3 regions of the Streptomyces sp. NPDC096079 genome follow, and region 3 is predicted to be linked to each of the others. Evidence: riboswitches for the same ligand, from Rfam matches in the RefSeq annotation. Region 3 holds a riboswitch; each other region holds the start of a gene.
What was found. A riboswitch is a leader RNA that binds a small molecule or an ion and turns the genes downstream of it on or off. The one in region 3 is predicted to bind S-adenosylmethionine.
Positions count from the first base shown of each region.

Region 1 (10,199 bases), on a different contig from region 3:
GGTCTACCCGTTCATCGAGTCGTGGATCACCGGCGACAAGCGCGAGCACCACATCGCGCAGCGCCCGCGCAACGCTCCGACGCGCACCGCCTTCGGTGTCGCCTGGATCACCGCGTACATGATCATGCTCGTCGGTGGTGGAAACGACCTCTGGGCGACCCACTTCCACCTGTCGCTGAACTCGATCACCTGGTTCGTGCGGATCTTCTTCTTCGCCGGCCCGGTCATCGCCTTCGTCGTCACGAAGCGGATCTGCCTCGGCCTCCAGCGCCGCGACAAGGACAAGGTGCTGCACGGCCGCGAGTCGGGCATCATCAAGCGCCTGCCGCACGGTGAGTTCGTCGAGATCCACGAGCCGCTCAGCCAGGGCGAGCTGCACCGCCTCACCGCGCACGAGCAGTACGAGGCCGCGGAGCTTCCGCCGGCCGTCGACGACAACGGCGTGGAGCGCAAGATCGGCGCCATGGAGAAGCTGCGGGTCAAGCTCAACAAGGGCTACTACGGCGACGACAGCCAGATCGCCAAGCCCACGGTCGAGGAGTACAAGGAGATCCAGAGCGGCCACGGCCACCACTGATCACCTGAACACCTGACCTTGTAGGTCGCCACGGCGAGAGCCCCGTCCATTCGATGGACGGGGCTCTTTGCCGTCCCCGGAGGTCGATAGGGTGGGACCGTATCCGTCACGTGATCATCAGGAGCTGCCATGAGCGCTGCGACCCCCGCTGGAGGACCTACCACGGCGGGCCGCTCCTGGCCCGTCCTGCTGAACGGCCTGCTCGACGGCAAGGACCTCTCCGCCGACGACACCGCCTGGGCGATGGACCTGATCATGAGCGGCGAGGCGACCGACGCGCAGATCGCCGGGTTCATGGTGGCGCTGCGTGCCAAGGGCGAGACCGTCCAGGAGATCACCGGCCTGGTGCGGACCATGTACGCGCACGCCAACGTGATCGAGGTGCCGGGTCCCGCCGTCGACATCGTCGGCACCGGCGGCGACGGCGCCAAGACCGTGAACATCTCCACGATGGCCTCGATCGTCGTCGCCGGCACGGGCGCCAAGGTCGTCAAGCACGGCAACCGGGCCGCCTCCTCCGCGTCCGGCTCCTCCGACGTCCTGGAGAAGCTCGGCATCAACCTCGACCTGACCCCGCGCCGGGTCGCCGAGGTCGCCGAGGAAGCCGGCATCACCATGTGCTTCGCCGTGAAGTTCCACCCCTCGCTGCGGCACGTCGCCGCCGCCCGCGGCCAGCTGGGCATCCGGACCACCTTCAACGTCCTCGGCCCGCTCACCAACCCGGCCAAGGTGCGGGCCCAGGCCGTCGGCGTCGCCGACCCGCGCATGGCCCCGGTCGTCGCCGGGGTCTTCGCCGAGCGCGGCAACTCCGCCCTCGTCTTCCGCGGTGACGACGGCCTCGACGAGCTGACCACCACCTCCACCTCCCGCGTCTGGGTGGTCAGGGACGGCGGCGTCACCGAGGAGCGCTTCGACCCCAGGGACGTCGGCATCGACCTCGTGCCCCTGGAGGCACTGCGCGGCGCCGACGCCTCGTACAACGCCGACGTGGCCCGCCGGCTGCTCGCGGGGGAGACGGGTCCGGTACGGGACGCCGTGCTGCTCAACGCGGCGGCGGCGCTCACCGCCCTGGAGCCCGGCGCGGGCACCCTCGTGGAGCGACTCGGCGCGGGCATCGCGAAGGCGGCCGAGTCGGTCGACTCCGGTGCGGCCCGCCGCACGCTGGAGCGGTGGATCGCGGCCAGCAACGCCTGAGCCCGTGTGAACGGCGCGTGTCGGCCCCGTCCCGGATGGCGGGACGGGGTTGCGGCGTCGTGATCGCCTGGCATAGGTTCGGGAACAGGTCATGAGTGACAGCTGCAAGGCCCCGGCCGGCTGTCCGGCAACCCTCCGTCCGTGGCGGGGTGCCCCGGGTGAAGACCAGGTCGTACGGCAGAAGCCTGCGGCAAGCGCGGACCCCTGCGCGTCACCCTGGGGTCCTTGGTCCTCTAGGGAGCGTCGTCTCGTGAGCAAGCGAATGCGTTAGGGCCCTTCCGGCCCCTCTTCCCCTCATCACCCGTACGTGGCGCGGCCCTTCGCGCGCTGCTGCCCTGCGGGCCCTTTCACGCCTTTTCGCGCCCCTTTTATGCCGGGAGATACCGCCATGTCCGCACGCCCGAACGCCGCCACCGCCACCGTCGACTCCGCCGCCGCCGACTCCGCCGACCCCTGCTGCGCCGCCCCGCTGCCGGTCCTCGGCCGGGACGTCACCGTCCCGCTCGTCACCGGCGGCGAGGTCACCTACGCGGCGCTCGACTACGCGGCCAGCGCTCCGGCGCTCCAGCGGGTCTGGGACGACGTGGCCGCCTACGCCCCCTACTACGGCAGCGTCCACCGCGGGGCCGGCTACCTCTCCCAGCTCTCCACCGACCTCTTCGAGAACAGCCGCGCCACCGTCGCCGAGTTCCTCGACTGCCGCCCCGGCGACCAGGTCGTCTTCACCCGCTCCACCACCGACTCGCTCAACCTGCTCGCCGCCACGGTCCCGGCAGGCTGCCAGGTCTTCGTCTTCGAGACCGAGCACCACGCCTCGCTGCTGCCCTGGAGGGACGCCCGCGTCACCTACCTCAACGCACCCCGCACCCCGCAGCAGGCCGTCGAGACCCTGGAGCGCGCCCTCGCCGACCGCGACCCCTACGGCCCCGCCCTCGTCTGCGTCACCGGCGCCTCCAACGTCACCGGCGAGCTGTGGCCGGTGAAGGAGCTCGCCGCCGCCGCGCACGCCCACGGCGCCCGGATCGTGCTCGACGCCGCCCAGCTCGCCCCCCACCACCCGGTCTCCGTCCGCGAACTCGACGTGGACTGGGTCGCCTTCTCCGGGCACAAGCTGTACGCGCCCTTCGGCTCCGGCGTCCTCGCCGGCCGTGCCGACTGGCTCCAGGATTCCGAGCCCTACCTCGCGGGCGGCGGCGCCTCCCGCAAGGTGGCCCGCCGGGCCGACGGTGGTGTGGACGTGGAGTGGCACACCACCGCGGCCCGGCACGAGGCGGGTTCGCCGAACGTGATCGGCGTCTACTCGATCGCCTCCGCCTGCAAGGCGCTCACCGAGGCCGGCTTCGACTCCCTCGTCGCCCGCGAGCAGCACCTGATCGACACGGTCCGCGCGGGCCTCGCCGAGGTGCCCGAGGTGCGGGTCCTCTCGCTCTTCGGCGACGACGCGCCCCGCGTGGGCGTCATCTCCTTCGTGGTGGAGGGCTGGAACAGCTCCCACTTCGCCGCCGCGCTCTCCGCCGAGTACGGCATCGGCGTCCGTGACGGCCTCTTCTGCGCCCACCCGCTGGTCCGCACGCTGCTCGGCAGCGACCCGCAGGACCCGGGCGAGTGCGGCGCGCCCGAGGCGGCGCCCGGGGAGCGTTCGCTCAACGCCATCCGGGTGAGCTTCGGCGCCGGTACGCCGGACGAGCACGTGGAGCGGTTCGTCGGCGCGGTGAAGGAACTCGTCCGGGACGGCGCGCAGTGGAAGTACCGCACCGAGGACGGCCGCTGCGTCCCGGACCGCGGCTGATCAGTCACTCGTACGGGTGAAGGGGGCCTCCCGGTCGGGAGGCCCCCTTCAGTGCTGCCGCGCGTCCGGCGTCAGGACTCCAGGCCGATGGCGAAGGCCGCCTCCAGATCGTGCTGGGAGTACGTCCGGAACGCGACGTGCGTGTCCGTGGCCTCGACGCCGGGGATCTTGCTGATCCGGCCGGGGATGACGTCCGCCAGGTCGTCGTGGCGCGGCACCCGGACCATGGCGATCAGGTCGTACGTACCGGTGACCGAGAAGACCTCGCTGACGCTGTCGAGCGCGGCGATCGACTCGGCGATCTCGGGGATGCGGTCCACGCTGGTCTTGATGAGCACGATCGCGGTGATCACGGCTGGCTTTCTCCCTCGGTCGCCGCGGCTGGGGCTTTCACTCTATCCCCACCGCGGAACCGCCCCCAGGCGTAGAGGAAGCCGACGCAGAAGCCCACCACATGGGCCAGATAGGCGACCCCGGGCCCCGCGCCCGCCTCCCGCGCGGCCAGCCACTGGAGCGTGAACCAGAAGATCAGCACGATCCAGGCGGGGAAGCGCAGCGGCAGGAAGAACAGGAAGGGGAAGAGGCTGGTGACCCGGGAGCGCGGGAAGAGGAAGAGGAAGGCCCCGAGCACCGCCGAGATCGCCCCGGAGGCGCCGACCAGGGTCTGCTCGCTGTCGGCGTGCGCCACCGCGTACCCGAGCAGGGCGACGTAGCCGGTCCCCAGATAGAAGAGGCAGAACTCGACGGGCCCCATGCGTTCCTCGGCCATCGCGCCGAAGACGTACAGGAAGAGCATGTTTCCCAGCAGATGGAGCCAGCTGCCGTGGACGAAGAGCGCGGTCAGCGGGGTGAGCAGGGCCCGGGGGTCGCCGCCCATGAGCTCCGCGGGCACCACGCCCCAGCGGCGGAAGTAGTCGCTCTGGGCGGCCAGGAGCGCGTCCCCCGAGCCGTACCCCGGATGGAGTCCGGAGACCGGGCTGATCAGGAAGAGCAGGCAGCAGGCGGCGATCAGCCCGTACGTCACCGTGGGTCCGCCGCGGACACCCCGCCAGGCTCCGAGGGCCGCGCCCCGCCAGTCGATCATGGACAGATCATGGCGTACCGGGGCCGAAGTGGACAGAGTGCCTCGCCGTGCCCTGCCCTCCCCGCGAGGCCGTAGGGTTACGGGCACCACCGACCGCAGTTCGACGGCGCACCGCGGCTCCCGCACCTGAGTACCACGCAACAGGAAGAAGGACGGCACCGATGACGACGGTTCCCCTGCCGACCGACGAGACCCGCTGGCGCTGCACGCTCTGCGGCAATCTGACCCGCTTCGACGTGACCCGGTCCTCCAAGGTCGTGGAGTACGTCCATCTGGACCTCGCCGGTGACCCGACGGTCGAGGAGCGGCAGGTGGTCAGTGAGACCATCGAGTCGGTCCGCTGCCGCTGGTGCAACGCGGTGGACCAGATCGAACTGGTGGACAGGCCGGGCGCCGCCTCCTGAGGGACGGCGCGGACGACATAGGGGTGACGGATCGTGGAGCAGCCCGCGCACGGTGGTGAGCCGGCCGGCGCGGCAGGTGACGCTGCCGAGGCGCTCGAGCACCCACTGCCGGAAGGCGTACGGCGGCGGGTCGTCGCGCTGGTCGCGGACGCCTTCGGCGGGCTCACCGTCGCGGAGCTGCCCGCGCCCCTGCGGCAGTACGCCCGCTTCACCGCGAGCCGGCGGGCCAAGTTCGCCGGCAACGCGATGGCCGCCGCGCTGGAGAGCGACCCGCTCTTCCGGCAGCGCATCGGCGAACGGTTCAAGCAGGCCCAGCCCGAGCTGGCCGGAGCCGTGGAGACCGGCACCCCGCCCGCGGCCGCCGACCCCGTCGACGTGGCGGCGGCCGCCTATGTGCTGCGCCCGCCCGGCTGGGTCAAGCTGGTCGCGGCCGCCGGCGAGGAGGCCCAGCGCGCCGACGCCGAGCGGGTCGACGAGGCCGGCCGGCGCGAGCTGGAGCGGCTGCGCGAGGAGCTCGCCGCCGCACAGGACCGCTCCCGGGACGAGACCGAGCAGCTCCGGCGCGATCTGGAGTCCGCCCGCAAGGAAGCGGAATCGCTTCACCGCAAGCTGCGCAGCGCCCAGAGCGACGTCAAGCGGGGCGAGGCGGCGCTGCGCAAGGTCCAGGGCGAGATCGAGGCCGCGCGGGCGGAGTCGGCGGCCCAGGTGTCGGCCGCCGAGAGCGAGACGCGGCGGCTCAGGGCCCGGCTCGGCGAGGTCGAGGCGGCCCTGGAGGCGAGCCGCAGGACCGCGCGCGAGGGGCGCTCCGTGGAGGACATGCGGCTGCGGCTGCTGCTCGACACCGTGCTCGACGCGGCACAGGGGCTGCGGCGCGAACTGGCGCTGCCGCCCGTCTCGGTGCACCCGGCGGACACCGTGGACGCGGTGGAGCCGGGCAGGATGTCGCCGAAGGACATCGCGGCGCGGGCGCTCTCCGAGACGGACCCGGCGCTGCTCGACCAGCTGCTCGCGCTGCCGCAGGCGCATCTGGTCGTCGACGGCTACAACGTCACCAAGACCGGCTATCCGACAATGCCGTTGGAGAAGCAGCGGCTGCGGCTGCTCGGCGGGCTCTCGGCCCTGGCGGCCCGCTCGGGCGCCGAGGTCACCTGCGTCTTCGACGGGGCGGAGCTGGCGGCGCCGGTGCTGCTCGCGCCGCCGCGCGGGGTGCGGGTGCTGTTCTCCAAGCCCGGTGTGACGGCGGACGAGTTGATCCGCCAGCTGGTCAGGGCGGAGCCGCCGGGCCGGCCGGTCGTGGTGGTCTCGACCGACCGCGAGGTGGCCGACGGCGTGGCGAAGGCGGGGGCGCGGCCGGTGGCGTCCGCCTTGTTGCTGAAGCGGCTTTCGCGCCTCTCGTGACGCATTTCAAGTGTTGGGTGATATGCCCGAATTCTGGATGGCGCACCGTCAAGTGCCCATCACGGGCCGTGTGATGTATGTAAATAAAGTGGTGCGTGGGCGAGATTTTTGCCAGTGGGATTTGAACTGATCACAACTTGGTCACTAGGGTCGAGCCTCGAACCTTCGCGCGGTTGATCACCCATCCGGGGTGGCGGCGGAGGAACCGCCTGCCCGTGACCGGTTGGGCGGCTCTGAGGAAGAAGGAGCTCGCCTTCGTGGCGTCCCACCGTCGTCCCAAGCAGCCGAGCCGTACCCGTGTGACCGTGTTCACCGCGGCCGCGGCCGCTGCAGTCGCCCTCTCCGCCCAGTCCGGCGCCCAGGCCGCCCCCGCGCAGCCGAAGATCGACGACGTCAAGTCGAAGGTCGACAAGCTGAACCACGAGGCCGAAGAGGCCACGGAGCAGTACAACCTCGCCGACGAGCGCCGCGGCAAGCTGCAGAAGGAGATCGGCCAGCTCCAGGACAAGGTGGCCCGCGGCCAGCAGGAGCTCAACACCCTGCGGGACCAGATCGGTTCGGTCGCCAGCGCCCAGTACCGCTCCGGCGGCATCGACCCGGCGCTCCAGCTCTTCCTCTCCGCCGACCCGGACACCTACCTCGACAAGGCGTCCGCGATCGACCAGATCAGCGCCCAGCAGGCCGACGTGCTCACGTCGATCCAGGCCAAGCAGCGCACGCTCGCCCAGGAGCGGGCCGAGGCGACCGCCAAGCTCGCCGACCTCGAGGACGTCCGCAAGACCCTCGGCGAGAAGAAGAAGAAGTTCCAGGGCAAGCTCGCCGAGGCCCGGAAGCTCCTCAACACCCTCACCGCCGAAGAGCGCGCCAGGATGCAGGAGAAGGAGCAGCGCGCCAGCCGCGCCGCCGGTGAGCGCGTGAACCTGGGCAACGAGGTCCCGGCCTCGCAGCGCGGCGCCGCCGCCCTCGCCGCCGCCGGCACCCAGGTCGGCAAGCCGTACGCCTCCGGCATGGAGGGCCCCAACTCGTACGACTGCTCGGGCCTGACCCAGTGGGCCTACGGCCAGGCCGGCGTCGACCTGAGCCGCACCACCTACACCCAGCAGAACGACGGTGTGAAGATCGGCCGCAGCCAGCTCAAGCCGGGCGACCTGGTCTTCTTCAACGGCCTCCAGCACGTGGGTCTGTACGCGGGCAACAACACCGTCCTGCACGCCCCCTACCCGGGCGCCTACGTCCGCTACGAGTCCATGAACACCCTGGGCTCGTTCATGTTCGGCGTCCGCATCTGACGCACGCCGACCCGCTCCGCCATGCCGCCCGAACGGGTGGTTCGCGGTGACGCGCACTGACCTGACGCCCCGCCGGTGACCTGTGTTCTCCGGCGGGGCGTCACTTTGTGTGCCCGGCACCTTCGTTGGACGAGGGCTGATCAGCGGCTACTGTCTGCCGCGCCAGTCTGCGTCGAGCCGAACGGAGCGCGATCCGTGGCGTCCCACCGCCGACCCGCCCGGGTCACCGTCCTCACCGCCGCCGCCGCGGCCACCGCGGCGGCGTCCCTCGGGGCCGTCCCCGCGAGCGCCGACCCCGGCGCCACGCCCGCGGCCACCCGCGCCACGGTCGACCGCCTCTTCGAGGAGGCCGAGAAGGCGACCGAGGGCTACAACCGGGCGGACGAGAAGGCGGACGCGCTGCGCCGGACGGTCTCCCAGGCGCAGGACGGCCTCGCCCGCGGCCAGGAACGCATCAACCGCATGCGGGGCGCGCTCGGTTCCGTCGCCGGCGCCCAGTACCGCTCCGGCGGCATCGATCCCGCCCTCGCCCTGCTGCTCTCCTCCGACCCGGACAGCTACCTGGAGCGGGCCACCGCCCTGGACCGCGTCACCGCCCGCCAGAGCGCCGCCCTCGGTGAACTCCGGCGCGCGCAGCGCGGCCTGAACCAGAAGCGGAGCGAGGCGCGCGCGGCCCTCGCCGAACTGGAGGCCAGCCGCACCGAGGTCGCCCGCCACAAGCGCACCGTCGAGCGGAAGCTCGCCGAGGCCCGCCGGGTGCTCGCCTCCCTCACCGTCGAGGAGCGCGCCGACTACGACCGCTCCTCGCGCACCGGCGACCGCGCCGAGGCACCCGGCGAGGCACTGCCGCCGCTCGCCGACCTCGGGCCCTCCCGGGCCGCCGCCGCGGTGATCGCCGCCCGCAGCGCGATCGGCAAGCCGTACGTGTGGGGGGCGACCGGCCCCAGCGCCTTCGACTGCTCGGGCCTCATGGTCTGGTCGTACCGGCAGGCCGGCATCAGCCTGCCGCGCACCTCGTCCGCGCAGCGGCACGCGGGCCGTCAGGTGCCGCTCTCCCAGGCCCAGCCCGGCGACCTCGTCACCTACCGCGGCGACGCCAGCCACGTGGCGATCTACGCGGGGAACGGGCAGGTCATCCACGCCCCCTACCCCGGGGCCCGGGTCCGCTACGACCCGGTGAACATGATGTCCCACGTGACGGTGACCCGGGTGTAGGGCCGTCCGCTTACGATCGGGGGCGTGGCGTTTCGGCGGAGTGGTGCGGTGCGCGGCGCGGCGGCGGGGCTGTCGGCCGTGGTGCTCGTCCTCGCCGGATGCGCGGCCCCCGCCCCGGCCGGCCCGGACTCCCGGGAGATCCAGAGCCTCCTCGACACGCACGCGCGGGCCCTGCTCGACCGGGACGCGCCCGGCTGGCTCGCGGCCCTCGACCCCGCGCTCGCGCCCGCCGCGCGCACCGAGTTCGACCGGCTCGCGAAGATCCCGCTGGGCAGCTGGACCTACCGGGTCACCGACGTCGACCGGACCGGCGAGGGCCGGGCCACCGCCCGCGCCGAACTCGGCTACCGGATCAAGGGCTACGACTCCGGGCCCGCCACCAGCGAGCGGATCCTTGACCTGACCCAGCGGGACGGCCGCTGGTACGTGACCGGGGACCGCGCCGCCGAGGGCGCCCCGCAGCAGCTGTGGCAGCAGGGCGAGGTCACGACGGTGACCGGCGCGCGCAGCCTCGTCCTCGGCGTGGGACAGGGCCAGGAGCGGCTGCGGGAGATCGCGGCGGCCGCGGACCGGGCGGTGCCCGCCGTCGGGGACGCCTGGAACGGGAACTGGGCGGGCCGGGTCGTGGTCCTCGTCCCCGACTCCATCGAGGCCATGGGCCGGCTCCTCGGGGGGCCGGCCGACTCCTACCGGGGCATCGCGGCCGTCACGACCGGCCGGGCGGGCGGCGGCCCGAAGGCGCCCGCGGACCGGGTGATCGTCAACCCGGACGCGTACGCGGTGCTCGGCGCGTTCGGCCGGCAGCTGGTCCTCACGCACGAGACCACCCATGTCGCGACCCGTGTCCAGACCACCGGGGCCACCCCGGTCTGGCTCTCCGAGGGCCTCGCCGACTGGGTCGCCTACCGGGGGACCGACCGCACCGCCGCCCAGGCCGCCCCCGAGCTGCGGCGCGCGGTCCGGGCGGGCGACCTCCCGGCGGAACTCCCCGACGACGCGGCCTTCGCCTTCGGCGGCGACGCGGAGGCCCTGGCCCGCGCCTACGAGGGCGGCTGGCTGGCCTGCGAGCTGATCGCGGACCGCTGGGGCGAGGAGAAGCTGACGGAGTTCTACCGGGCGGTGGGGGCGCACCCGGTCCGGGAAGGCGCGCTGGAGAAGGCGTTCCGGGACGTCCTGGACACCACGCCGGAGGACTTCACGGCCGACTGGCGCACGTACCTGGGCGAGCGGCTCGGCTAGCTACCTTCCT
Region 1 covers NZ_JBEOST010000005.1:91,546-101,744, forward strand. The annotation lists gene qcrB (cytochrome bc1 complex cytochrome b subunit) at 1-577, shown strand, start outside; gene trpD (anthranilate phosphoribosyltransferase) at 707-1,771, shown strand; SAM riboswitch class IV at 1,859-1,974, shown strand; gene ABTY59_RS12825 (aminotransferase class V-fold PLP-dependent enzyme) at 2,160-3,560, shown strand; gene ABTY59_RS12830 (Lrp/AsnC family transcriptional regulator) at 3,632-3,913, opposite strand; gene ABTY59_RS12835 (rhomboid family intramembrane serine protease) at 3,910-4,644, opposite strand; gene ABTY59_RS12840 (hypothetical protein) at 4,806-5,048, shown strand; gene ABTY59_RS12845 (NYN domain-containing protein) at 5,082-6,446, shown strand; gene ABTY59_RS12850 (C40 family peptidase) at 6,704-7,735, shown strand; gene ABTY59_RS12855 (C40 family peptidase) at 7,931-8,950, shown strand; gene ABTY59_RS12860 (hypothetical protein) at 8,975-10,189, shown strand.
Region 1: another riboswitch for S-adenosylmethionine. It lies ahead of ABTY59_RS12825 (aminotransferase class V-fold PLP-dependent enzyme); the one in region 3 lies ahead of ABTY59_RS15730 (IclR family transcriptional regulator).

Region 2 (10,199 bases), on a different contig from region 3:
CGGCCTTGATGACGGCCACGCCGCCGGCCAGCTTCGCGAGGCGCTCCTGGAGCTTCTCGCGGTCGTAGTCCGAGTCGGAGTTCTCGATCTCGGCGCGGATCTGGTTCACGCGACCGGCGACCTGCTCGCTGTCACCGGCACCGTCGACGATGGTGGTCTCGTCCTTGGTGATGACGACCTTGCGGGCGCGGCCGAGCAGGTCGAGGCCCGCGTTCTCGAGCTTGAGGCCGACCTCCTCGGAGATGACCGTGCCGCCCGTGAGGATGGCGATGTCGTTCAGCATGGCCTTGCGGCGGTCGCCGAAGCCCGGGGCCTTGACCGCGACGGACTTGAAGGTGCCGCGGATCTTGTTGACGACCAGGGTCGACAGGGCCTCGCCCTCGACGTCCTCGGCGATGATCAGCAGCGGCTTGCCCGACTGCATGACCTTCTCCAGGAGCGGAAGGAGGTCCTTCACGGAGGAGATCTTGGAGTTGACGATCAGGAGGTAGGGGTCGTCGAGCGACGCCTCCATGCGCTCCATGTCGGTGGCGAAGTACGCCGAGATGTAGCCCTTGTCGAAGCGCATGCCCTCGGTGAGCTCCAGCTCCAGACCGAAGGTCTGGGACTCCTCGACGGTGATGACGCCTTCCTTGCCGACCTTGTCCATCGCCTCGGCGATGAGCTCGCCGATCTGGGTGTCGGCGGCGGAGATGGAGGCCGTGGAAGCGATCTGCTCCTTGGTCTCGACATCCTTCGCCTGCTCGAGCAGGGCGCCGGAGACGGCCTCGACGGCCTTCTCGATGCCGCGCTTGAGGGCCATCGGGTTGGCACCGGCGGCCACGTTGCGCAGGCCCTCGCGGACGAGCGCCTGGGCGAGGACGGTGGCGGTGGTCGTGCCGTCGCCGGCGACGTCGTCCGTCTTCTTGGCGACTTCCTTGACCAGCTCGGCGCCGATCTTCTCGTACGGGTCCTCGAGCTCGATCTCCTTGGCGATGGAGACACCATCGTTGGTGATCGTGGGGGCGCCCCACTTCTTCTCGAGGACGACGTTGCGGCCCTTGGGGCCGAGGGTGACCTTGACGGCGTCAGCGAGCTGGTTCATGCCGCGCTCGAGACCGCGCCGGGCCTCCTCGTCGAACGCGATGATCTTGGCCATGTGAAGTGGTCCTCCCGGACATGGGGTGGATAACGCTCCAGGACCGCGCCGACGCCCGCGACGGACGGCCTGCGTACCCGATGGTTCCTTGCCCCACCTGGCCGCGGACCTCGTCTGCCCGATCCTCGTAAGCACTCTCACCTTCCGAGTGCTAACGCCAATGATTAGCACTCGACCCATGCGAGTGCAAGCGACTCTCGTGGATCGGGCACCTCTCCCGCGAGGTTCGGGAACGCGCGAGGGGTCCGCATCCCCTCAGGGATGCGGACCCCTCGACGGCGTTGCGTCGGTGGCCGATCGCGCCGCGCTCAGACGGCGAGCTTGACCATGTCCGCCTGCGGACCCTTCTGGCCCTGCGAGATCTCGAACTCGACCCGCTGGCCCTCTTCGAGGCTGCGGTAGCCATCCATCTGGATCGCGCTGTAGTGGACGAAAACATCCGCACCACCGTCTACCGCGATGAAGCCGTAGCCCTTCTCCGCGTTGAACCACTTGACGGTGCCCTGAGCCATGCCTAACTCCCCTATTACTGGCCCTTGCGCGGGACCGCACCTCGCGGACCCGGGTCAGACCCTGCGCCGGAACGCGTCGACCGCCGCTGAATGTATCTGCCCAACTGCCCTCTGCAACAGGTCATTCGACCGAGAATTCTGGGCGCCCCGGAAAGGGGAATTGGGGAGAATCCCCGGAATTACGGGGCAAGTCGGGCCCGGCAAAACGCGCAGAACGTACACAACACGCGGGCACTTTGGCTGCTTCTTGTCGTGCGGGGACGCATTCTCATATGCGTCCGGCATGCGCAGCGGAGGGGACTTCCCCAACTCTACCGCGCTCAACCATGCAGAATTGCCCCTTCCGCTTATCGCGCGGAAGGGGCAATTCGTACCGACGGGTAAAGCGGGGTCAGCAGCCGCCGGCCACGGCGGGGATGATCGAGACGCCCGCGCCGGCCGGGGTGGCCGTCTCCAGGCCCTGCTCGAAGCGCACGTCGTCGTCGTTGACGTAGACGTTGACGAAGCGGCGCAGCTTGCCCTGGTCGTCCAGGACGCGGGCGGCGATGCCCGTGTGGTTCTTCTCCAGGTCCGCGATGACCTCGGCGAGGGTCGCACCCTCGGCCTGGACCTCGGACTGCCCGCCCGTGTAGGTGCGGAGGATGGTGGGGATGCGGACGTTCACGGCCATGTCTTCGGAAACCTTTCGGGGGGCCGGGGAAGCGGACGGACTCAGACGGCCAGGCCGGCGTCGCGGAACGCGTCCAGGCTCGGGCGGATGGTGACGGTCGCCTGAGAGGTGTCGGCCACCGCGTCCAGGGTCTTGAGCCCGTCGCCCGTGTTGAGGACGACGGTGGTGAGGTCCGGGTCGATCAGACCGGCCTCGACGAGCTTCTTGGTGACGCCGACGGTCACGCCGCCCGCGGTCTCCGCGAAGATGCCCTCGGTGCGGGCGAGGATCTTGATGGCCTCGACGACCTGCTCGTCGTTCACGTCCTCCACGGCGCCGCCGGTGCGACGGGCGATGTCGAGGACGTACGGGCCGTCGGCCGGGTTGCCGATCGCCAGGGACTTGGCGATGGTGTTCGGCTTCTGCGGGCGGACGACGTCGTGGCCGGCCTTGAAGGCGGCGGAGACCGGGGAGCAGCCCTCGGCCTGGGCGCCGAAGATCTTGTACGGCTTGTCCTCGACGAGCCCCAGCTTGATGAGCTCCTGCAGACCCTTGTCGATCTTGGTGAGCTGGGAGCCGGAGGCGATCGGGATGACGAGCTGGTCGGGGATGACCCAGCCGAGCTGCTCGCAGATCTCGTACGCGAGCGTCTTGGAGCCCTCGCCGTAGTACGGGCGGAGGTTGACGTTCACGAAGCCCCAGCCCTCGCCGAGCGGGTCGCCGATGAGCTCCGAGCAGAAGCGGTTGACGTCGTCGTAGTTGCCCTCGATGGCGACGAGGTCACCGCCGTAGACACCGGCCATGACGACCTTGCCCTGCTCCAGGTCGTGCGGGATGAACACGCAGGAGCGGAAGCCGGCGCGGGCGGCGGCGGCGCCGACGGCGCCGGCCAGGTTGCCGGTGGAGGAGCAGGAGAGGGTGGTGAAGCCGAAGGCGCGGGCGGCTTCGAGCGCCTGGGCGACGACCCGGTCCTTGAAGGAGTGGGTCGGGTTGCCGGAGTCGTCCTTGACGAAGAGCTTGCCGGGGGCGACGCCGATCGCGGCGGCGAGGTTGTCGGCCTGGACGAGCTGGGTCCAGCCGGGGTTCAGGTTCGGCTTGTCCGCGACGTCGGCGGGGACGGGCAGCAGCGGGGCGTAGCGCCAGATGTTGGCGGGGCCGGCCTCGATCTGCTTCCGCAGCGCCTCGGGGTCGCCGGTGGGAAGGTCGTACGCGACTTCGAGCGGTCCGAAACAGAGCTCACAGGCGAAGATCGGTCCGAGCGGGAAGATTTCACCGCATTCGCGACAGGAAAGTCCGGACGCGGGACCGAGGTCGACGGTGGTGGGTGCGACGGTCTGAACAGCCATGGAGGCGAGGCCCTTTCTCCTCATCTTTCCCATGACGAATTTTTCGCCATGAGACGGATTTGGCACCTTCCCTAGCCGGGGACCTCGCTGGAGGACGAGACGAACCGACTGGAGGGTTGCCGGGGCTTCAACGGGCCGTTTCCCTCTGCCCCTCTGGATGAGCGGTATTCGATTGTGAAGCGTGGTGGACTTTCGTTCCTGCGCTCCGACGCGGTCGGCACCCCGACGTGCATCGGGCATCCGCGTTGTTCAAGACTGTAACCGAAGGCCCGGAACCTTGAACCGGCCGTCCGAACCGCGAGATGGAGATCACGTGCTGGAAGAGGTGGAGCGCTGGCTGGACCGGCGGTCCTGGTCCGTGGCGGACCGGCCGCTGGAGCGGATCCTCGCCGCGAAGCGGAACACGAAGGTCAGCGTCGTCCTGCCCGCGCTGAACGAGGAGGCCACGGTCGGGGACATCGTCGCCGTGATCCGCCGCGAGCTGATGACGGAGGCGGTGCCGCTCGTCGACGAGCTGGTGGTGATCGACTCGGGCTCCACGGACCGCACGGCGGAGGTGGCGGCGGCGGCCGGGGCGCGGGTGGTCGCGCGGGACGCGATACTCCCCCGGATACCGGCCGTGCCCGGCAAGGGCGAGGTGCTCTGGCGGTCGCTGATGGTGACGGGCGGGGACGTCGTGTGCTTCGTGGACGCGGACCTGCGGGACTTCTCGGCGGACTTCGTGACGGGGATCGTGGGCCCGCTGCTCACGGACCCGGACGTGGACTTCGTCAAAGCGATGTACGACCGCCCGTTCGGAGACACCCCGGGCCAGGGCGGCCGGGTCACGGAGCTGGTGGCGCGCCCGCTGCTCAACCTCCACTGGCCGCAGCTGGCGGGCTTCGTGCAGCCGCTGGGCGGCGAGTACGCCGCGCGCCGCTCGCTGCTCGAACGGCTGCCGTTCCCCGTCGGGTACGGCGTGGAGCTGGGCCTGCTCGTCGACGCCCTGCACACGGTGGGCCTGGACGCGCTCGCGCAGGTGGACGTGGGGGTGCGCAAGCACCGGCACCAGGACGGGCAGGCGCTGGGCCGGATGGCGGCGGCGATCTACCGGACGGCGCAGCTGCGGCTCTCGCGGGGCCATCTGGTGCGGCCGAGGCTGACGCAGTTCGAGCGGGGCGAGAAGGGCTTCGAGCCGCGGACGTACGCGGTGGACACCGAGGAGCGGCCGCCGATGGCCGAGATCACGGAGTACGCGCGGCGCCGCGTGGCGTAACCCCCACGATGATCCGTTTTGCATAAATTGCCCTTTTATGCGCTTCAGACGACACCACCTGAGCAGACTGCTCGCGGTCATCGGGCTCACCGCGGGCTCGATCGCGTTCACGGCGGCCGTCCCGGTCGCCGCGGACGTGGTCGAGCCCTTCGGCGAGCGGTACGCCGCGTCGCTGTACGGCGACTTCACCACGATCGGCAACACGGTCATGGGCTGCCCCACCGCCCCGGCCGAGCCGGCGGCGCGCTGCGCGACGGCGGCGTCCGGCCGGGGCGCGGACGACAACAACACCTTCGTGATGCGGCGGATCGACGCGGCCGGCACCGGGAGCGACGCCTTCGGCTCCAGCACCGGCCACGTGAGGATCCCCGCGGGCGCCCGGGTCGCGTACGCCCGCCTCTTCTGGGGCGGCAACGACGGCACGTACAAGGGCCCGGGCGGTGCCCGGCTGAAGCGCTGCGACATCTCCGGCGCGGACGTCGGGCGCTCCCCCGGCGACCCGACGACGACGGCCCCCGTGATCACGGTGGGGGCGGGGGCGGCGACCCCGGTCTCGATCGACAGCATGGTCGCGGACCCGGCCGACACCGGCGGCCCGCACTACTACACGGGCGAGTCCGACGTGACCGCCGCCTTCGCGGGCGTCTCGGGGACGGACGCGCGGGTGGCGGTCGGCAACCTCTGGGCGGCCGACGGCAAGGGCTGCGTGGCGGGCTGGTCCCTCACGGTCGTCCACGCGTTCCCGGGCCCGGACCCGGTGAAGGCCCCCGAGCGGCGGAACGTCCGCGTCTACGGCGGCCACGTCCTCCAGCGTTCCACCTCGCCGGCCACCACGATCACCGTGGACGGCTTCCACCGGAGCCCCGGGACGGTCCGCGCGAGCGTGACCGCGTACGAGGGCGACCGGAACACGCCGGGCGACAGGTTCCTCGTGGACGGCAGGAACGTCACCGCGCCCCCCACCGGCACCACGGACGGCTTCTTCGTCGGCGAGGCCGACGGCGCGCTCTCCCCGAAGCTCACCGACAGCCTGGGCATCGACGCCAAGGCCTTCGACGTCCCGGCCGGCGCCGTCCCGCCCGGCGCCGGCTCGGCCGACCTGACCTTCTCCACCAGCGGCGACACCTACGTGCCGTCCGCGCTCGCCTTCTCCGTACCGGTCCCGGACCTGGAGGTCACCAAGACGGCGAGCCCGCACACGGTGAAGCCGGGCGACACCCTCACGTACACGATCACCGCGAGGAACGTCAGCGGGACCGACTACCCGAACGCCCGGTTCGGCGACGACCTGACGGCGAACCTGGACGACGCCGACTACAACGGGGACGTGCGCACCGACCTGGGCACGGTCTCGTACGAGAAGCGGAGGATCGGGTACGTCGGGACCATCCCGGCCGGGAAGACGGCGACCGTCACCTACTCGGTGACGATCAAGGACCCGGCGACGGGCGACGGAAGGCTCCGCGCCGGCGTGGAGGTGGAGACCCCGCGCTCCACCTGCGGAGACGGCAGCGCGGACCCGTCCTGCACGACGGCCCCGAAGCTGGAGGCCCCGACGCTGGAGGCCCCGGAGCCGACCCCGCCCCCCACGCCCACCCCGGCGGAGCCCGCACCGGCCCCGGCGCGACCGGAACCCTCCTCCGGGGAAGCCGGCGCGCCCCGCACGGTCCCGGTGAGCCCGTCCTCCCCGGCACCCCCGGCCCCGGGCCCCCAGGGCGGCCACCACACCGGCGCGGGCGCGGGCCCCGGCTCCATGGCGGAGACCGGAAGCAGCGGCGAGCGCCTCTGGCTGCTGGGCGCCCTCGCGGTGGCGCTGGCGGCGACGGGCCTGGTGGCGAAGGCGGCGATGCGCGGCCGGCGCGACTGACCTGCGGTGACCGCCCGTGGCCGGATCAGCCCGTCTCGTATACGTACGTTTGAGCGTTTACGAGACGGGCTAGGTTCGCCACATGGCTACTGTGCTCGTGGCATCCAACCGGGGCCCGGTCTCGTACGCGCTCGGCGAGGACGGCTCGCTCGAAGCCCGCAAGGGCGGCGGCGGCCTGGCGTCGGCCCTGAGCACCATCGACGCCCGGGAGAGCCTCTGGGTGTGCGCCGCGCTCGGCGACGGCGACCGCGAGGCGGTGAGACGCGGGACGGCCGAGCCGGGCGTGCGGATGCTGGACATCGACCCGGCGACCTACACCGACGCGTACAACGGCATCGCGAACTCGGTGCTGTGGTTCCTCCACCACCATCTGTACGACGTCCCGCGCGAGCCGGTCTTCGACGCGGAGTTCCGCCGCCGCTGGGAGTCGTACCGCGCGTACAACCACGCCTTCGCGGACAGCCTGGCCGCGGAGGCGGCACCGGGCGCGGCGGTCCTGGTCCAGGACTACCACCTGGCCCTCGTCCCGGGCCGGCTGCGGGAGCTCCGCCCCGACCTGCGCATCGCCCACTTCACGCACACCCCCTGGGCCTCACCCGGGTACCTGGGGATGCTCCCGGCGGACGTCCGCGAGGAGCTGCTCCGGGGGATGCTCGGCGCGGACCGCCTCGGCTTCCACACGCGCGCCTGGGCCGAGGCGTTCGAGGCCTGCGCGGGCGACCTGGGACGGACCCGGGTGGCGACGTACCCCCTGGGCGTGGACGGCGAGGAGCTGCGGGCACTGGCGTACCGACCGGAGGTGGACGACCGCCTGGCGGCACTGCGCGGCGAGATCGGCGACCGCCGGACGATCGTCCGCGTGGACCGCACCGAGCTCTCGAAGAACATCCTGCGCGGTCTCCGGGCCTACCGCGAACTCCTCACGAACCGCCCGGAATGGCACGACCGGGTGGTCCACCTGGCCTCGGCCTACCCCTCGCGCCAGGACCTGGAGTCGTACCGCGCGTACACCGCGGCCGTCTCCGATCTGGCGGCGGAGATCAACACCGAGTTCGGCACGGCGGACTGGCAGCCGGTCCTGGTCTCGGTCGAGGACGACTTCCCCCGCTCCCTCGCCGCCTACCGCCTGGCGGACGTGGCCCTGGTGAACCCGGTGCGGGACGGCATGAACCTGGTGGCCAAGGAGATACCGGTCGTCTCGGAGAACGGCTGCGCCCTGGTCCTGTCCCGGGAGGCGGGGGCGTACGAGGAACTCCACGAGGACGCCCTCACGGTGAACCCCTTCGACGTGACGGAGACCGCTGAGGCCCTCCACACGGCCCTGACCATGCCCCCGGCGGAGCGCACGGACCGCACGAAGCGCCTGGCGACCGCCGCCACGGCACTCCCCCCGCAGCGCTGGTTCCTGGACCAGCTGGAGGACCTCAGGGGCTAGCGCCACCCGGTGGGGCGCGGGCCGGACCGGAGCCTCCTAGGAGGCCCTCTGCCGCACCCTGCCCCAGGCCGCCAGGGGCTCCAGGGCCTCGTTGAGGCGGAGGCCGTCCTCCGTCAGGGCGTACTCGACGCGGGGCGGGACCTCGTCGTACGAGACGCGGTCGACGACGCCGTCCGCCTCCAGTTCGCGGAGGTGGGACGCGAGGACCTTCTCCGTGATGCCCGGGACCAGTCGGCGCAGCTCGCCGAAGCGGCGGTGCGGCTGCTCGTGGAGCGCCCAGAGGATGAGCACCTTCCACTTGCCGCCGATCACCTCCATCGCGGTGTCGATCCCGCAGACGTGGCCGTCCCCGTCCCCCGGCCGGTTCCGTGTCGCCATCCCGCCGCACCCTCCTGACCTGTTCGCTCACCCCAGGGTAACCACCCACCTGGAAGTGGGTACTTGAGCAGGTCAGAGGCCCGGCGCAGCCTTGTGGGCATGACAGCGAACCCTTCCCCCCTCTCCCTCCTCGGACTCGGCGCCATGGGCACCGCCCTCGCCCGTACCTGGCTCGCCGCCGGGCACCCGCTCACCGTCTGGAACCGGACCCCGGCCCGCGCGGACGCCCTCGCCTCCGAGGGCGCGAAGCCCGCGGACAGCGCGGGCGCGGCCGTCGCGGCGAACACCCTCGTCGTGCTCTGCCTCCTCGACGACGACTCCGTCGGCGCCGCCCTCGACGGCGTCGACCTCACCGGCAAGGACCTCGTCAACCTCACGACCACGACACCCGCCCAGGCCCGGGCCAGGGCCGCCTGGGCCGAGGAGCGGGGCGCCCGCTACCTGGACGGCGGCATCATGGCCGTCCCGCCGATGATCGGCGTTCCCGGGGCCGGCGGCTACGTCTTCTACAGCGGCTCGCCGGAGCTCTTCGCGGCACACCGGGCGGCCCTGGCCGTGCCGGCGGGCACGACGTACGTCGGCGGGGACGCCGGCTTCGCGGCCCTGCACGACGTGGCCCTGCTCAGCGCCATGTACGGGATGTTCGCCGGGGCCGCGCACGCCTTCGCGCTGATCCGCCGGGAGGACATCGACCCCGTCGCCTTCGCCCCGCTGCTCGCCGACTGGCTCGCCGCCATGTCCCGGAGCGTCCACGGCACCGCCGCGCAGCTGCGGTCCGGCGACTACACCGAGGGCGTGGTGTCGAACCTCGCGATGCAGGTGGCGGGCACGCCGACGTTCCTGGCCACCGCCGAGGGGCAGGGCGTCAGCCCGGAGCTGCTCGCACCGTACTTCGAGCTGATGCGCCGCCGGCTCGACGTGGGCCGCGGGGAGGAGGACCTGACGGGCGTGGTGGACCTGCTGCTCCGCTAGCTGGCCCCGGGGGGCGTCAGCCCTCCCGCACCGCCGCCGCCAGTTCCGTCAGGAACTCCACCACGCCCGCCGGACCCCGTACGGACAGGTCGGCGCGGTCGGCCAGTTCCGGGACCTCCGTGGAACCGCTGCACACCAGGACGCCCGGGGTGCCGTCGGAGCGGAGCTTCTCGACCGCCGCGAAGGCCGGCAGGTCGCCCAGGTCGTCCCCCGCGTACAGCACGGACCCGGCGCCCACCTCCCGTACGTACTTCGCCAGCGCCACGCCCTTGTCCATGCCCGGAGGCCGCAGCTCCAGGACCATGCGGCCGGGCTCCAGGACGAGGCCGTGGGCGACGGCCAGATCGCCCAGCGGGCCCTTGAGCGCCTCGAAGGCACCCTCCGGGTCGAGGGCGCGCCGGGTGTGGACGGCGACCGCGCGGCCCTTCTCCTCGATCCAGACGCCCGGCCAGGCCCCGGCCCGGTCGAGGAAGCCGGGGAGCTCGGCGCGGACGGAGGCCACGCCGGGGTGCGGGGCGGCGGCCCGGACGGTGCCGGTGACGGCGTCCCAGCGTTCGGCGCCGTAGTGGCCGAGGACGACGAGGTGCTCCAGGCCCGGGACGCCGGCGAAGCCGCCGTAGCGCACGGCGACGCCCGCGGGGCGGCCG
Region 2 covers NZ_JBEOST010000015.1:49,205-59,403, forward strand. The annotation lists gene groL (chaperonin GroEL) at 1-1,138, opposite strand, end outside; gene ABTY59_RS26485 (cold-shock protein) at 1,447-1,650, opposite strand; gene ABTY59_RS26490 (MoaD/ThiS family protein) at 2,042-2,320, opposite strand; gene thrC (threonine synthase) at 2,362-3,669, opposite strand; SAM riboswitch class I at 3,663-3,809, opposite strand; gene ABTY59_RS26500 (glucosyl-3-phosphoglycerate synthase) at 3,959-4,900, shown strand; gene ABTY59_RS26505 (DUF7927 domain-containing protein) at 4,938-6,767, shown strand; gene ABTY59_RS26510 (alpha,alpha-trehalose-phosphate synthase (UDP-forming)) at 6,850-8,202, shown strand; gene ABTY59_RS26515 (winged helix-turn-helix transcriptional regulator) at 8,239-8,580, opposite strand; gene ABTY59_RS26520 (NAD(P)-dependent oxidoreductase) at 8,680-9,552, shown strand; gene otsB (trehalose-phosphatase) at 9,569-10,199, opposite strand, start outside.
Region 2: another riboswitch for S-adenosylmethionine. It lies ahead of thrC (threonine synthase); the one in region 3 lies ahead of ABTY59_RS15730 (IclR family transcriptional regulator).

Region 3 (10,199 bases):
GGAACTGGGTGCTGGTGCACGCCGCCTCGGGAGTGATCGTCTCGGCGTACGTGCGCAAGCGCTCCACTCCGTCCACCGAGATCAGCAGGTCCTCGCCCCGCGCGGCGAAGATCTGCTCGTTCAGCAGGTGGTACCGGGGGTTCTCGGACAGCGAGTCCGGGCCCACGTCCTTCAGCTCCAGCGTCGGCAGGATGCCGATCATGACCAGGTGCGTCCCGATCGCCGCGGCTCGCTCCTCGGCGTGGTTGAGCGCGTCCCGGATCTCCTGCTCCCAGGATCCGGGACCGCCCGCGGTGAGCTGCCGCGGCGCGACGTTGATCTCCAGGTTGAACCGCCCCAGCTCCGTCGACCAGGACGGGTCGGCGAGCGCCGCGAGGACGTCCGAGCTGCGCATGGCCGGCTCCGCGGTCCCGTCGACGAGGTTCAGCTCGATCTCCAGCCCGACCTGCGGCCGCTCGAAGTCGAAGCGGGACTCCCTCAGCATCTGGGCGAAGACGTCGAGGCAGGTGTGCATCTTGTTCCGGAACCGGCGACGGTCGTCACGGGTGAACTCCAGCGCCGGGACGTCACGGCCCATACGGCCCTCCCGAGACTCGTCGGCACGGACCCTTCTCTTCAGCGTCCCACCTCAGGGGCGACCCAACCACCGAGGGGCGGGGGAGTGCCTCACCGGTGGTCGCAGTCCCAGTGGCCCTTCACCCAGACGTGGTCCCAGTGCCCGGGAACGTAGACCCACTTGTAGGTCTTGTGGTGCTCCCAGTAGCCGTGGTGCCACTTGCCGTGGTTGTCGTGCCCGGCCTTGTGCCAGGTGTCCTGGTGGACCCGCTTCTTCTCCCAGTGGCCCTTGACCCACTTCTTCTCCCAGTGCCCCTTCTTCCACTCGCACCGGTCGTGGTGGTCGTGACGGTCACCCTGGTCGGAGGTCACGACAGAGGTGGCGACGGTCGTCGGGGCGGGAGCGGCCGCCGCCGAGCCGGAGAGCCCGAGCGCGGCGCCGCCGGCCAGCAGGCCGGACGCGGCGGCCCCCGCCACCAGCCGGCGGACTCGTACGGTCCTGGTCATGGAACACACCTCCTGCGCGCGAGCCGCAAGGAGAACGCACCGGCGACAGCGGTTCCGAAGCAGTGGCGCGGTGGATGAAACGGTGCCGAATGGTTGAAATGCCCGTTTGTGAGGCCTTTCGTCCCAGTGTGGCACGTTCGCCGTGCGCTGTCGGTTCGGTTCCGAGGACCGGTCCGGCCCGCGCGCCCCGGACGCTAGCTGAGCGTCTTCACGGCGGCCGCGTCGTACGGCTTGAGCTCGTCGGTCCGCCCCGCCAGGACCTTCGCGGCCCACTCCGGGTCCTGGAGCAGCGCGCGACCCACGGCGACCATGTCGAACTCGTCGCGCTCCAGGCGGTCGAGGAGGTCGTCGATGTTCTGGACGGGCGCGCCCTGGCCGGCGAAGGCGTGGATGAAGTCGCCGTCGAGGCCGACGGATCCGACGGTGATGGTGGGCCGGCCGGTGAGCTTCTTGGTCCAGCCGGCCAGGTTGAGGTCCGACCCCTCGAACTCGGGGATCCAGTGGCGGCGGGTGGAGGCGTGGAAGGCGTCCACACCGGCCGTGGCGAGCGGGGTCAGGATGGCCTCCAGCTCCTGCGGGGTGTGGGCGAGGCGCGCGTCGTAGGCGTCCTGCTTCCACTGGGAGTAGCGGAAGATCACCGGGAACTCCGGCGAGACGCGCTCGCGGACCGCGGCGACGATCTCCGCGGCGAACGTCGTGCGGGCGACGGGGTCGCCCCCGTACGCGTCGGTACGGCGGTTGGTCCCGGCCCACAGGAACTGGTCGATCAGGTAGCCGTGGGCCCCGTGCAGCTCCACGCCGTCGAAGCCGATGCGCTCGGCGGCCGCGGCGGCCTCGGCGAAGGCGCCGATGACGTCGTCCAGGTCGCTCCGGGTCATGGACTTGCCCGTGCCCTCGGTGCCGTCCGTGCGGATGCCGGAGGGGCCCATCGCCGGGGCGTCGGGGTAGGGCGCCTGGCCCTGCTCGCGCACCATGCCGATGTGCCAGAGCTGCGGCACGATCGTGCCGCCCGCCGCGTGCACGTCCTCGGCGACCTTGGCCCATCCCGCCAGCTGCTCCTCGCCGTGGAAGCGCGGCACGCGGTCGCTCTGCCCGGCCGAATCGTGGCCGACGTAGGTGCCCTCGGTGACGATCAGACCCACGCCGGCGGCGGCGCGGCGGGCGTAGTAGGACCGCACGTCCTCACCGGGGACGCCGCCGGGGGAGAACATCCGCGTCATCGGCGCCATCGCGATGCGGTTCGGGACGGTCAGGCCGTTCAGGGCGACGGGGCGGGACAGGATCTGGGCTGCGCGGGACGTGGGGGACGCGGTGACGGTCACGGGGGACGCTCCTCGGGGCAACTGCGAGAACTGCTTGACAACCTTGATGCTTGATAACCTCATGCAATAGGGGGACGGTAGAGGTCAATGCTTGAGGTAGTCAAGTACCTGTCGGTAGAGTGGCCCGCATGACAGAAGCTCCCCGCGTGCACACGGCCCAGCTCATGGAGCTGCTCTCCGTGTCCCTCGGCGTCTACTACGGCGATTTCACCGTCGCGGCGGCGAGTGAGAACCTCACGGCGAGCCAGGGCAGGGCCCTGACCGTGCTCCGCCGGGGCCCGGCCGCGATGCGCGCCCTGGCCGAGACCATGACCTGCGACGCCTCCAACATGACCGGCATCATCGACCGGCTGGAGAAGCGCGGCCTGGTGCGGCGAGAGGCGGGCGCCGCCGACCGGCGCGTGAAGTACGTGACCCTCACCAGCGAGGGCGAGCGCGTCACGGACGCGATCCGCGCGAAGATGCGGACCACGCACGAGGGCCTGGACGGACTGGGCGACCAGGACAGGGACGCCCTGTACTCCCTGCTGGAACGCGTCTTCGTCCCACCGCCCGCCCCCTGACCCGGCCCCCGGACGCCTCGGGCGCGCCACCCTGAGGTCAGGTGGTGCGGGCGCCGCCGCGGGTCAGCGCGAACACTCCCAGGACGATCAGCGCGATGCCCGCGAGCTGAGGCAGCAGCCACCAGCCGGACCGCACGTGTTCCTCGTACAGCAGGACACCGAGGCACAGGCTCACGGTGGCGTCGCCGAGGGTCAGGGCGGGCTGCGAGGCGATGAGCGGTCCGCCCTGCATGGCGTGTTCGAGCAGCAGAAGGGCCGCGATCCCCGCCACGCAGAAGGCGTAGGTCTGCCAGGCCGTCAGGAACGCACCGATGCCGCCCTCGGTGAGGATGTGCATCGAGGTCTTCATGAGGGCGGCGGTGAGCGCGTAGCAGATCGCCGTCGCCGCGCCGAGACACCCGGCCCGCGCGCGTCCCGGAGGTCTGCGGAGTCCGAAGGCGGTGAGGACTCCCACGGCGGCGCCGCAGGCCACCAGGGCCGGCACCCAGCGGTCGAGCTCCAGATGGGTGCGGTTGCCGGCGGGGGACGCGGCCGCGAGCGCCACCCCCAGCCCGGCCACGACCGCGGCCACGGCGGCCCAGAGCCGGCCGGGCAGACGCTCGTGCGTCATGAGGGAGGCGATCAGCAGGGCCAGGGGCAGTTCGAGCACGAACAGCGGCTGCACCAGGGCCAGTGGGCCGGTCGCGAGCGCCGCCGCCTGTCCGACACCGGCGGCGATGACGGCGAGGATGCCGGCCAGCCACAAGGGCCGGCGCAACAGGTCGAGGACGAGTCCGAACCGGAACGAGTCGGACTGCGGGACCGTGAGCGCCGCACGCCGCTGGAGCACCGTGGCCAGTGCGTTGCTGAACGCGGCGAGCAGTGCGAAGAGAACCGGCAGAACGACGCCCATGCACCGATCCTCACCGGCACGGCATCCGCCCGCGGGCCGACACCGGCGGGTACGACGACCTGGGACCCGGTCGGGCCAACGCCCGGGGACGGCGGACCGCGCGCACGCTCCGAGGAGGCCCGGTCAGCGAACCGGGCCGCTCTCCGGACCGATGCCCTTGATCCTCGTCGGGGTTCCCTCGGGGTCGAACGAGTGGTGGAAGGTGAAGGCGTCCGGCGTGGCGCCGTGCTCCTGGAGGTGCTCCAGCCGGGACACCCCGTCGCGCCAGAGGGGTATCACGCCCTCCCGGACCCACCAGAACACGTGATTGGGGTGTGCCGACCTCTCGAACCAGTCGGAACGCCTGGCCAGCGCCTCCCGGTGCAGACCGGTGTAGACGGCGTCGAAGGCGGAACGCGCGTCGGTCCAGAGCGAGAGGGTCGTGGCCAGGGCGACGGTCTCCGCGGTGCGGCCCTTGCCGTACCAGGGCGGCACGGCGAACTCGCCCCACACACCCCAGTCCAGGTCGAAGTGCGCGCCCCGGCCGCCGGGAGACGGTTCCGCGTGCGCGAGGTACCCGGGGTGCCGGCTGATCCTCTGGTAGATGACCTCGCCGCTGTCGTGGAGGTCACGCGTGAGGGGGCCGGGGTCGGCGAGTGGCGATGACAGGACGCCGAAGGTGTACAGCGCGAGATGGGGCATGCGTCTCTCCGAGGCCGGTGCGGTGGCGTACGCGTCGGGGCGCGGGTTCGTGAGGGCGTGAGCGCGCCCGTACGGGGTGGCTCAACCGGAACGAACTCCTGCGCGACCGTGGGCGATCGCCGAAGTCCAGGTGAAGGTAGCTGGCTCCACCGGCCCTGTCGAAGTTGCGTTTCTCGCGTCAAAGTGGCTTCGTGCGCAGGTCATTGCGGGCCCCGGGGGTGACGGGCGGGGCAAGCCGCTTCGGTGCGCCGGGGCGGGCGGCCGACCACAGGGGTCAGGCGGGCCTGCGCCACACGGAGATGTGCTTCGAGGAGTCCTGTGTGAAGGCCGTCCCGTCCCAGTCCCCGACGCGGCGCTCCAGCTCCAGTCCGGCGATCCGCGCCATCAGGTCGAGCTCCGCGGGCCAGGCGTACCGGTGCCGGGAGCTGTCCCGCCGGTAGCGGCCCTCCGCGTCCTCGCGCGTGAAGTGGTGCGAGACGAGGACCTGCTCGACCAGGTCGAAGGTGTCGAAGCCGAGGTGGCGCTCGGAGACGTCGAACGGCACGGCGACCTGGCCGGGCGGCAGGAACCGCAGGGGCGGCACGCCCAGTTCGATGACGAACCGCCCGCCCGGTGCCAGGTGCCGTGCGGCGTTGCGGAAGCACTCGACCTGCTCGTCCTGGGTGAGCAGGTTCGTGATCGTGTTGTAGACGAGGTAGACCAGGGAGAACTCACCGGGGACGACGGTGGTGGCCATGTCTCCGATGGTCACCGGGAGGAGGTCGGCGTCGGCCTTCCGCCGGAGAACGGCTGCCATGTGCGCGGACAGCTCGATGCCGGCCACCGGCACGCCGCGTTCCCGGAGCGGGACGCCCACCCGTCCGGTTCCGATGGCGAACTCCAGTGCCGGGCCGTCTCCGGCGAGGTCGGCGAGGAAGTCGAGCGTCGGTCCGAGGACGGCGGCCGAGGACATCTCGGTCTCCTCGGCGTCGTAGCGGTCGGCGGTCGCGCGGCTCCACAGTTCACTGCTTGTCACGGCAGGCCACTCTGCCCGGCGCGGAGGGGCGCTGTCGACCGGAATACCGGGGGCGAGGCGTCCCGGGTCACGCGAGGGCGACGACTTGGGTGAGGCGGTCGGCCGCGTCGACGGCGGCCTTGGCGAGCCGGGCGCCGGGCTGCCGGGTGAGGCGCTGGATCGGCCCGGTGACCGTGACGGCGGCCACGACGCGGTCGGACGGGCCGCGGACCGGAGCCGAGACGGAGGCCATGCCGGGCTGGTGCTCACCGATCGACTGGGCCCAGCCCCGGCGTCGTACGCCGCTGAGCGCGGTGGCCGTGAAGCTGGCGCCCTGCAGCCCTTCGTAGAAGCGCTCGGGGTCCTCCCAGGCGAGCAGCACCTGGGCGGCGGATCCGACCTTCATCGGGAGGGTGGCCCCCACCGGCACGGTGTCGCGCAGGCCGGAGGTCCGGTCGGCGGCGGCGACGCAGACGCGCAGCGCGCCCTGGCGCCGGTAGAGCTGCGCGGTCTCGCCGGTGGCGTCCCTGAGGGAGACGAGGACCGGACCGGCCGCGGCCAGCAGGCAGTCCTCGTCCGCGGCGGCCGAGAGCTCGGCCAGTCGGGGGCCGAGGACGAATCGGCCCTCGATGTCCCTGGCCACCATGCGGTGGCGTTCGAGCGCGAGGGCCAGTCGATGGGCCGTGGGCCGCGCCAGGCCGGTGGCGGAGACCAGCCCCGCCAGAGTGGCCGGGCCCGCCGCCAGCGCGCCGAGGATCACGGCGGCCTTGTCGAGGACGCCGACTCCGCTAGAAATATCCGAAATGTCCATGAGGGGGTACTCCAGTCTCGATCCGCGAGCGACCGGCTCGCGGAGGCCTCGTGCGGGGAGGGTGGGGATGATCAGCGGGGAAGGGCCGAAGCGGTCGGCCGATATGCCGTGGTGATCACGAGACGGGTACGCGACATGCGCGGGGCGGACAGGGTGAGGCGGGTACGCGACAGGCCCGGGGCGGACAGAGCCGGGGCGAAAGGCAGCACAGAGAGCACCGTGTCTCCTCATCTTTTCCTGCGCCACGTTGGCGCAGGCCGGAGTTGGCACTGATCCCGACGGCGCGGCGCGAACGATGAGCGCCGAGTCGAACGGGGAGTTGCCGGGGCTTCGTAGGGCCGGTCCCTCCACCCCTCTGGATGATTCGCGGAGAACCATACAAGACTCCGGGGGGTGGCTGCCAACGGCTTCCCGGGCGCGTCGAACGCCAGGTCAGGTCGGTCGGCGCCGTCGTCGGCACGGGGGCGGGTCGCGGTGTCACGCACGACGTTCGGGTCAGTGGATCTGACGATCTGTCAGTAGTGGCCGGAAACCTGCCTGGACACCCCTACCGGCCGGTTCTACTCTCTAGTCACTTTGCGCGTCACCCCCCACGCACCATGCGTACACACCGTGCGCAACGGCACCCCGCGCACGGCACCATGCGACGACCCGCACCTCCTCGCACCCCACCGTCGATCAACGAGGAGATCTCATGTCCAAGCTGCTCGTGTCCCTCACCGGCCTCGCTGCCGCCGGCGCCCTCTCCTTCGGGGCCGCCGGCACCCAGGCCGCCTCGACCACCGTCCTGCCGGCCGGCCACTCCTTCTCCGCCAAGCTCACCGGCAAGGCCACCTTCGTCGCCGGGTCGACCACGATGACCTGCACCGTCTCCGCCTCCGTGCCGACGAGCGGAGCCAACAACGCCATCCCCGCCGCCCCCGGCAACCACAACGCCGCGGGCCCCGTCTCCGTACCGGTCAATCCGCCCAGCTTCAGCGGGTGCAGCACCAGCATCTTCGGCGTGAACGTGACCATCACGAGCAACGCGACCAACGGCCCCTGGACGCTCTCCCTCCAGAACGGCGCCCCCGTCACGGGCGGCTTCACCATCCCCAAGGGCGGCGTCGTCCTCAAGACCAGTGGCCTCGCCAGCTGCACCATCACCGCCTCGCCGGCCGGACCGACCGCCGTCAACGGCACCTGGACCAACGGCAGTCCGTCCGCGCTGGCCATCGTCAACGCCCCGTCCCCGCGACCGCCACGGGCGGCTTCCTCTGTCCGACCGGCAATCAGTCCGCGACCTTCAGCGCCACGTACCAGCTCGGCGACACCACGGACCCGGCCCAGCAGATCACCGTGACCGGCTGACCGAGACGCGCCACGTCGAAGGCCCGCCCACCGGCAGACCGGTGGGCGGGCCTTCCGGCGTCGGCCCCGCGGCACCGCGACGCGGGCCGCCACGGGAGTGCCGGTCGGCGCGGAGCGGGACGCGGCGGGTACGCGTCCCTCGGGTTCCGTGTGCGCGAAGCTGCTCGTAACCGTGTCCGTTCGCGCACTTGACGTCATGCACCTGTCACTGCTGCCATGTCTCACGCCCCGACAGGAACAGCTCCAACGACCGCGCCGCCGCACCCGCCGACGCCGCCGACCTCGTGAGGAGAACCAGTCGCATGACCGCCGCCGTCCCGCGCGCCCTGCCACGACCGAGCCTCAGACGGATCGCGCTGACCCTGGCCGCGACCTTGATCGCGGCCCTCCTGGCCGTCGTCCTTCCCGCACCGGCCGCCCAGGCGGCCACCGCCGGCAACGCCACCGGCGTGAGCCGCTCCGGCGACACCTTCACGATCACCACGTCGAGCGGAGCCGCCGCCCGCGTCGTGATCGCCCGCGCGGACGTCCTCCGCGTCTGGCTCTCGCCCAACGGCTCCTTCACCGACGACCCGGCCGGGGGAGACCTCGCCGTCAACACCGCCTTCGGCGCGGTGGGGGCGACACTCACCGACACCGGCTCGTACTACCGCATCGCCACACCGTCGATCAGCCTGCGCGTCAACAAGGCTCCGCTGACCTTCGCCCTGTACCGGGCGGACGACGCGACCCTCCTGTGGGCGGAGTCGCAGCCCACGACCTGGACGGGCTCGCAGACCACCCAGTTCCTCACCCGGGCGGCCGACGAGCAGTTCTACGGCACAGGGCTGCGGCTCGGCGAATGGGCCCTGAGGGACAAGACCGTCCCCGTCGCCGTGTCCAACCAGTGGACCGAGAACAGCAACGCCAGCCCGGCCCCCTTCTACATGTCCACCAACGGCTACGGCGTCATGCGCAACACCTGGTCCCCGGGGTCGTACTCCTTCGGCGCGCCCACCTCCCTGCGCCACAACGAGAACCGCTTCGACGCCTGGTACTTCGCCGGCAACTCCCTCAAGGACGTCCTGAACGGCTACACCGACGTCACCGGCAAGCCGTTCCTCGCCCCGATCTGGGGCCTCGAACTCGGCAACGCCGACTGCTTCAACGCGTCGAACCCCGCCTACCAGGGCGACCACGACCGGCTCCGGCACCAGACGACCCCCGACGTCGTCGGCTACGCCGCCGACGCCCGCGCCGCGAACATGCCCTCCGGCTGGTTCCTCCCCAACGACGGCTACGGCTGCGGCTACACCGACCTCCCCGGCACGGCCGCGCAGCTGAAGGAGAAGGGCTTCCGGACCGGACTGTGGACGTCCACGGGCCTGTCCGGCATCGGCTGGGAGGTCGGTACGGCGGGCTCGCGAGCGGTGAAGACGGACGTCGCCTGGATCGGAGGCGGCTACAAGACCGCCTTCAACGGCGTGAAGCAGGCCGTGGAGGGGATCGAGAACAACTCCGACGCGCGCCGCTTCGTATGGACCGTGGACGGCTGGGCGGGAACGCAGCGCAACGCCGTCGTGTGGACCGGAGACACCTCCGGCACCTGGGACGCCATGCGCTGGCACGTCCCCGCGATCGCGGGGGCCGGTCTGTCCGCCCTGAACTACGCGAGCGGGGACGTCGACGGCATCTTCGGCGGGAGCCCGCGGACATACGTGCGCGACCTGCAGTGGAAGGCCTTCACCCCGGCGTTCATGACCATGTCCGGTTGGGGCGCGACCAACCCCGCGGCCGGCTACCAGGACAAGCAGCCGTGGCGCTTCCCGGAGCCCTACCAGTCGATCAACCGCAAGTACCTGCACCTCAAGATGCGGCTGATGCCCTACCTGTACACGATGAGCCGCCACGCGTCCGACACCGGCGTCCCCTCCACCCGGGCGATGGTGCTGGAGTACCCCGACGACCCCGTCGCGCGCGGGAACCGGACCAGCGGGCAGTTCATGGCGGGCGACTCCTTCCTCGTCGCCCCCGTCGTCTCCGACACGTCCACCCGTGACGGCATCTACCTGCCCGCCGGCAACTGGACCGACTACTGGACCGGGAAGGTCTACACCGGACCCGGCTGGCTCAACGGCTACTCCGCACCCCTCGACACCCTGCCGCTCTTCGTCAAGGCGGGCGCGATCGTGCCGATGTGGCCGCAGATGAACTACACGGGCGAGAAGCCCGTCTCCACCCTCACCTACGACATCCAGCCGCGCGGCAACTCCTCCTTCAGCCTCTACGAGGACGACGGCGTCACCCGGGACTACAAGAACGGCGCCTCCGCACGGCAGCGGGTCGACGTCACCGCACCCACGACGGGCACCGGCGACGTGACGGTCTCGGTGGGAGCGCCCACCGGCACCTACACGGGCAAACCGGCGTCCCGCGGATACGAGTTCACCCTGCGCAGCGCGAGCGCCCCGGGCGCGGTCCGCGTCGGCACCACCAGTCTCCCGGCACTGAGCGGCAAGGCCGCGTACGACGCCGCCACCACCGG
Region 3 covers NZ_JBEOST010000006.1:300,630-310,828, forward strand. The annotation lists gene ABTY59_RS15695 (glutamate-cysteine ligase family protein) at 1-577, opposite strand, end outside; gene ABTY59_RS15700 (hypothetical protein) at 667-1,062, opposite strand; gene ABTY59_RS15705 (NADH:flavin oxidoreductase) at 1,257-2,384, opposite strand; gene ABTY59_RS15710 (MarR family winged helix-turn-helix transcriptional regulator) at 2,513-2,947, shown strand; gene ABTY59_RS15715 (DMT family transporter) at 2,985-3,839, opposite strand; gene ABTY59_RS15720 (DUF3291 domain-containing protein) at 3,963-4,520, opposite strand; gene ABTY59_RS15725 (class I SAM-dependent DNA methyltransferase) at 4,795-5,535, opposite strand; gene ABTY59_RS15730 (IclR family transcriptional regulator) at 5,603-6,325, opposite strand; SAM riboswitch class I at 6,550-6,691, opposite strand; gene ABTY59_RS15735 (hypothetical protein) at 7,020-7,667, shown strand; gene ABTY59_RS15740 (TIM-barrel domain-containing protein) at 7,978-10,199, shown strand, end outside.